2 regions of the Synechococcus sp. WH 7805 genome follow, and region 2 is predicted to be linked to the other one. Evidence: riboswitches for the same ligand, from Rfam matches in the RefSeq annotation. Region 2 holds a riboswitch; the other holds the start of a gene.

Region 1 (3,410 bases), 770 kb from region 2:
AGCAACATTGTTTGGCAGATCGCCTTCTTGAAATGCTGTTTCCAGTGTGGACAGAGGTAGAAAGGAACCACCGAAAACATTTTCACCGCCATCGAAGTTGCCCACGCGCAGGATTGTGATTAGGTTGTCTTTTCCAGTGAAACTTGTGTTCAGAGTTAATTGTGTGTCGTAGTTAAATGTTGTAGCCCCGAAGTCACTGTTGGCCGCTTTCCGATTGGCTGCTGGTTGTTCGCCAGTGGCATCAGCATCACCTCCAAAGATGTTGGCGCCAATCACAAAGGTTGTCAGACCTTCTAATTTGGTGGTGGTTGTGAACTGCGTGGCTTTCAGTTCGCCCACGCGGGCTTCAAGACCGTCCACACGGCCCTTGAGGATGGCGAGTTCCTTTTCGAACTCCTTCATCAGGCGCTTCAGCTCGTCGGTCACTTCAGTGACGCGGTCGAGACAGGCATTCAGCAGGGCAGCCGCTTCAAAGCGGGTCATGGCCCGGTTGCCACGGTACGTGCCGTTGGGGTAGCCAGCCACGCAGCCGTAGCGCTCGATCAGGTTGCTCAGTGCCTGATATGCCCAGTCGGTGGGGACCACATCAGAGAACTGAGTGATGCTGGTGACCTGCTCACCGGAAGCGGCGTAGTCAGACACACCAATGATGTTCAGCTCAGTGGCATGCACAGAACACAATGAACTCGCAATCGCAACTCCAAGGGTGTTGCGCGATGCAATCAAAAAGTTTTTCATGGGTATGCGTTGCGACACTGATTGCCGTAATGCGAGTGAAATCAAGGATTGAAGTGCTGATATTAATTATTTCTGTGGCGGCGTCTTGCTTGTGTTCCGGCCCGTTGAACATTCAATGGTTTTTTAATCAACCAGGGCCACCCAGGCGAACGCCAGGCCGATGCCCATCCAGATACCAGCGCTGAGGCGGCGTCCCTGCTCACCCAGCCTGGCAACAAGGCCCTTGGAGCATGCCGTGACCAGAAGCAGCATTGCCCCCTGGCCGATCAGCAGGCCGAGGAAGTAGGTGGATAAGGGTGTGGGCTCGGCTCCCACGATTGTGCTTCCCAGCAGGAATCCATGGAGGCCGATCAGCGGCAGCAGCCACTGCGCCGGCAACAGCGTGAGAGCGATCAGTCCTTCAGCAACCAGAGACAGGGACACCAGAGCTTCGGCCCAGGGTGCGATGGCATCGGACAGGGGGATCAACTGCGACAGCACGCTTCCTCCCAGGCCAACCGCCAGCAGAGGGATCACCCAGGCCATCGGGCGGCGCAGGCCGATGAAGGCAATCGCCAGGAGGAACAGAAGATGATCGGGGCCCAGAAGCGGATGGCCGATCCCGCTCAGCAGTCCCTGCCAGGCCGTTAGGCCTGTGCTGTCACCCATGCCGAAGGGGTGGTGGGCGTTTGCTGGTGCCACGAGTGATGCGCTGAGAAGTAGGGGTGCTGCAACCAGGCCGGCTCTACGCACAGCTGCTCCAGGAGTGGCAATAGTCAAGGTCGATCCTCGTCGTGTGATGGTCTGGCGGGCGTTCTGACTGACTTCGCGTGAGGCGAAGCTTCACAGCTGCGGGACAGCGACGGATTCGCACCGTTCTTTCCCCGTTTCCATCAGCGGCTGCTCCCCGCTGAAACCAGCAAACCACCGTAGCCCTCTTCTCAGATCCGTACTTTTCCGACTTCCGCTCTCAGAGGTGCACGACCCGTCCCCACAAGAATGGGTTGGCGGGTGTAGATCTCGACCCTTATGCCGTGGCGGGCGATGCCAATCAGGGCTCGACTCACAGCGAGAGCGATCAGGACTGAAGCGCCAGGCCAGCGCCAGGCCACCAGCAGGTTGATCAGGTCCGCCATGGAACATTCGCATCTTGTCCTCACCTAGCAATGGCAGGCTGAACCCAGGGATGACAGCTGAGCAGCAAGCGGGCACCATGGGACACTCACGCTGAAACGCATGCGTCGCATCGGTCTGGCTCTTGTGGGTGTCCTTGCTCTACCGCTGGCTGCGGAGGCAGGTCTGATGGACATCCTCGAGAGCATGAAGCCGGCTCCTCCCGTGCGCAATGAACCTCAGTTGCCGCCGCTGCCTCGCACGCCTGGGCGAGGCAAGAACTGGGTCGGCGATCGCATGCCCAAGAAGGACATGCCGATTCTGGTGCTTGCCGGCCATGCGGATTCCCAGAGGATGTATGGGTCAGGGACGCCTGGTCGTGCGGTTGATGTGGGAGGTGCGGCTCCGATGCAAGCCGGCATCACCGATGAGCTCTACTGGAACCTGCAGACGGCCAAGGCGGTTGTGGCTGAGGGCAAGCGCCAAGGGTTGGACATCACCTTCTATGACCCTGGCGTGCGAACGATCCGTAATGGAGAGGATCCACGAACCAACTGGAGTGTGGGTGGTGAACATGCCGCCAAGGGTGGCTATGTGGTGGAGATCCATTACGACGCTTATGCGCCCCATGGCATCGGCGCAGGAATCATCCCCGCTGTGGCCTTCGGCTTCTCGGTGATGGATGAAGCGCTGGCCAAGGAATTCGGTGCCTATCCCTACGACTACAGAGGCATGTTGGGCGCTCCTCGCAAGGGCGTCTCGATGCTCGAGATCGGCATGTTGGAAGGTGCGCTGGAGGCCCGTCTGCGTGATCCTTCGCAGACGGAGTCCACACTCAATCAGATTGCCAAGAGGGTGGTCTCAGCCCTTCAGGAGGGACTTGAACAGGGCCAGTCGCTTGACATGGTCTGCCGTTTGCGGGGAAGGATTGCCGCCGATTGCAGCTGAGCCGCTGCGATTCCTCTGCTGCGATCCCTCTGGCTGCCCCAGGGCATGATTGACGCCCATGAACCTGATCCTGCTCAACAGCGACGACCAGTGGATCGACGCTCAGCGTGTTCGACTCAGCGATCGCCGTGCCGAGCACATCCGCCAGGTTCTGCGCTCCCAGCAAGGGGACACGCTGCGCGTTGGATTGCTGGGAGGTCAGCTGGGCACGGGTTGGATTGAGGCCATCGATGCCAACGCTGTCTTGATGACTGTGCAGTTGCTGGATCCGCCCCCTGCACGTCACCGGTTTGATCTCGTGCTGGCTCTACCCAGGCCGAAAATGCTGCGGAAGATTCTGCGCACGGTGGCGGAGTTCGGAGCAGGCCATCTCCATCTGATCCACTCCGCCAGGGTGGACAGGAGTTACTGGCAAAGCCCTCTGCTTTCGGAAGCCAAGGTGGATGAGGCTTTGCGCATGGGAATGGAGCGCTCCCGCGACACACTCATTCCCCAGGTGCACCGCCACCGGCTGTTCCGGCCTTTTGTCGAAGACCGGCTGCCTGGGATCTGCCAGGGCCGCCCTTGTTGGATCGCTCACCAGGAGGCTGGTCTTGGCCTGTCTGCGGTTGCAACGCAGCCCGCCGTGGTGA
Region 2 (3,410 bases):
AATATCAATACACCACACTTGATCGAGTCTCTCTTTCGCAAGTTTTGCCGGTGTTTCCATCAGCTCAATTCCAAGATATTGAGCTGATGGATTAATCATCTTATAAGCATGACCAAGTGCCCCGCCACCACAGCCAACCTCTAAGACAGTCAAAGAATTTGTCGGGATTCGGCTAAGAAGATCTGGATTAGCGTGATCGTAATAGGACTTTTCGACAGCCATACGCAGAACCGCGATATTCACCTAATCGTAAGCTTTTGTTGACATCCTTGCAACCAAAGATTTTGCATTTTGTTTTGCACGAATGTCAGCACCTTAGCCAGAGGTGAAACATTCGGGAATCTACTTTGTCTTCAGTATCTAGCGAAAAAATGATGAACTTAGTCAAGACGACGAAGGGTGCAATGGCTCCTAGCCCTGAAATGATCGTCTTGAATTCATGACTACAGCGTCAACCTCGCGTCGGTTAGTTGTCAAAAGAACGAGCTGATTGATTGCAGGAAATGACGTCGACACAACGTCTCTATGCCTTAACCCCTGATGCAACCAACTTATCTGACCCTGGCAATGGAGAACAAGTGCTTCTGAACAAGAGCAGAAAACCCAACTAAATCAATAAATGATCGAAATTATTCAGGCGTAGTTAATGTCACAGCCCTGCTCAATCAAAGCATCGGAGTCAATCCGGCACATTTGCGAACCTTGTTGAGCATTGAAACGGAGAGGGTGCTTGTTGATTAGAGGTCTCAGACCCCTGTCACCACTGCCCTTGAGACCTAACAACGGACTCGTCGAGGCGCTCCTCACAACACCCCTCACAACACAAGTTCGGGACTGCCTGGAACCTTGTGGGACGACCAGACCTACAGGGTCACAAGTCGATCAAGCGACCATCCCCATCAACGATCCTGAAACGCTTCCCTGTCGCTTTGCTCGCGCCTTGGCAGTCCTGTAGCATCGCCCTCGTTGTGCTTCTCCTGGTAGCGATGCCATTTGCCGACTGATCCTGGTATTGGAGGACGAACTTCATCTGAGCGAGTGCTGGAGCGGTAAGGGGCAAGAGCAATAGAGGTAGAAGCAGAAACCTCATCAGTCGTCCGTCAAGGACTTGATTTTGGTGGATCCACCTCATGGAGGACTTCTCCGTCCTCGCCCAGGACTCGGGTCTTCCTACCAATCATCCTGGCGATCCTGTTCGCTTCTTTTGAGGCGACCTCTAACGACGGCGCTGAGGCGTGGAGGTGCCATTCCATGAAGGGATTCAGTTCTTGGACGCGGAACTGGTCTCCTGCCATCCCTTAGTCGCCCTCCACAACTGTCTCCACCACTGCGTCCTTCACCCTGTCCTGAAAGGTCTTGCCGTCTTGCTCAGGGGCAATCGCATTGGCAGTCGGCAAGGGGCGGTAGAAAAGTTATACGTGGGTATGACGGATCCACCTCCTAAGAGGTTGGCAAAACGAGGAAAGTGCGGTGAGGGAGTCCCCAAGTCCGCCGCTGTCCCGCAACTGTGATGGGGTTCGCCCCTCAGTCAGAACACTCGCCGTCCAATCCCATTCGTTCTCGGCGAGGACCGAGGTATTCCATGAAACGTTCCCTTTTCCCCCTGGTTGCCCTGACCGCTGGATCCACTGTGGTCCTTGGCACCCATCCCGCTCTTGCTCATGGCACTGCTGGTGGTGGTGCTCTTAGCGGTCTGACCCACCCACTGCTGGGGTTAGATCACCTGCTAATGCTGATGGCAGTTGGCACTGCTGCGTCCTTCATCTCCTCCCAACTGCTGCTGTGGGCACTGGGCGGGGCAGTAATCGGTGCTGTTTTGGGATTCACAGGATTCACCGTCACCTCTGCGGAAGTGCTGGCAGCACTGGCGATCTCAGCGGTAGGTGCGTTGATCCTGGTAGCGGGCAAAGTCGCCAAGACCTCCAACCTCACCACCATCAGCGGGGTGGTGGTCGCAGGAGGGATCGCTATTCACGCCATGCTCCATGGACTGGAGGCACCCAAGGACAGCAGCACCCTGATCTGGTGGAGCGGTGCTCTGCTGAGTTCAGTGCTGGTGTGTGGTGGCACCTACCTGCTGCAGAAGAAACTGCCCACATCGGTCAGCAAGGCGGCAGCAGTTGCCTTCCTTGCCATCGGTGGGTTGCTTGCCTTTGGTCCGTTGGGTCTGCTTGCGGGTGGCGCTGGGGCATGACCCTGAACTGCTGAGATCGGCAGTGCCGCCAGCACTTTCGACGCATTAGTCCCCTTCAGTGGCGGCATTCCCTGCCGCCTTTTTTATTGCTTACGGGCAACCGAACCCTGATAGGTGCCCACTACCTCTCCCGACGGTTCTCCTGTTCCTGACAGCGGAACACTTGGAAGAGGTTGGTTGGGAGGTGCCATTCCATAAAGGGATTCAGTTCTTGGACGCGGAACTGGTCTCCTGCCATCTCTTAATCGCCCTCCATGACTTTCTCCACCACGACATCCTTCAACCTGTTCTGAAAGGTCTTGCCGTCTTGTTCTGGAGCAATTGCATTGGCAGTCGCCCTCAGGAGGTCTGCGGTGATCTGCCTTGCTTCTTGGTTACTGAAGAGGAGGAACCCCAGTCCAACTCCAATGAGGATTTTCAGCACGACACTGCCTCCTGTTCGGCAATGATCCGACGAATCGTTGAGAGCGCCAACCCTGTCTGTTCCCTAATGGAGCGATAGGAGCAACCCTCTTCTCTTAAGCGCAGCACCAGGCGCTCCTTCTTCTTTCGGTCATTGGGGTCCTCGCCTGGGTTCTCCAACATCCAGACACGCTCTTTCTCCCAGAGGTCCTTCGCTTGTTTGAGGGTGAGGTTCCGAGCACCTTTGCCATAGGTGCCTAGCGCCAGTTCCTTTTGCTTTCCGTCTCGTCCTGGTGGGAAGCGATATCGACCAACGAATCGCTTGCTGCCCCCTTTTTTGACGCCTTCCACGACTAGAAACAGAGAGTTCCCAAGGGAATGAACAACCCGTCTAGGACCTGGCGTGAGTGCTCTGACTTCGCTGTCTGTCAGTGCTTTCTTACCGCTCCTCACAACACGCATTTTTCCTCACAACACGACCCTATTACCTCACAACACTCCTCACAACACAAAAGCAGCATCTAGTGAGATTTTCTGGGACGACTTAAGACCCCAAAAACGCTGATAGCGCCACTGCCACAAGGAAAGTTACGCTTTTGAAGACCTGCTAGGACTTATTCAGAACGGAGAGGGTGTTCTTTCAGTTGAGGTCTAAATAGGACTACTGGAGACCACATGGGACGAACTCTCCACCTGAGACAGAGATTCCCCCAACATTTCCCCCAACACTTCTGATGGGACCTCCTGGAACCACTCAGAACGACCCAGTACAACCCTTCCCACGACGGATCAGGACCGAAACGATTTCGGGTCG

The links. Region 2 has a riboswitch for cobalamin ahead of WH7805_RS05255 (HupE/UreJ family protein). Riboswitches for the same ligand answer to the same signal wherever they lie in the genome.
Region 1: another riboswitch for cobalamin. It lies ahead of WH7805_RS01315 (HupE/UreJ family protein); the one in region 2 lies ahead of WH7805_RS05255 (HupE/UreJ family protein).

What each region holds. Positions count from the first base shown of each region.
Region 1 covers NZ_CH724168.1:209,399-212,808, forward strand. The annotation lists gene WH7805_RS01310 (iron uptake porin) at 1-738, opposite strand, end outside; gene WH7805_RS01315 (HupE/UreJ family protein) at 862-1,386, opposite strand; cobalamin riboswitch at 1,506-1,653, opposite strand; gene WH7805_RS01320 (hypothetical protein) at 1,659-1,853, opposite strand; gene WH7805_RS01325 (hypothetical protein) at 1,954-2,778, shown strand; gene WH7805_RS01330 (16S rRNA (uracil(1498)-N(3))-methyltransferase) at 2,837-3,410, shown strand, end outside.
Region 2 covers NZ_CH724168.1:977,478-980,887, forward strand. The annotation lists gene WH7805_RS05245 (methyltransferase domain-containing protein) at 1-222, opposite strand, end outside; cobalamin riboswitch at 1,412-1,560, shown strand; gene WH7805_RS05255 (HupE/UreJ family protein) at 1,583-2,194, shown strand; gene WH7805_RS05260 (hypothetical protein) at 2,436-2,618, opposite strand; gene WH7805_RS14945 (Arm DNA-binding domain-containing protein) at 2,612-3,058, opposite strand.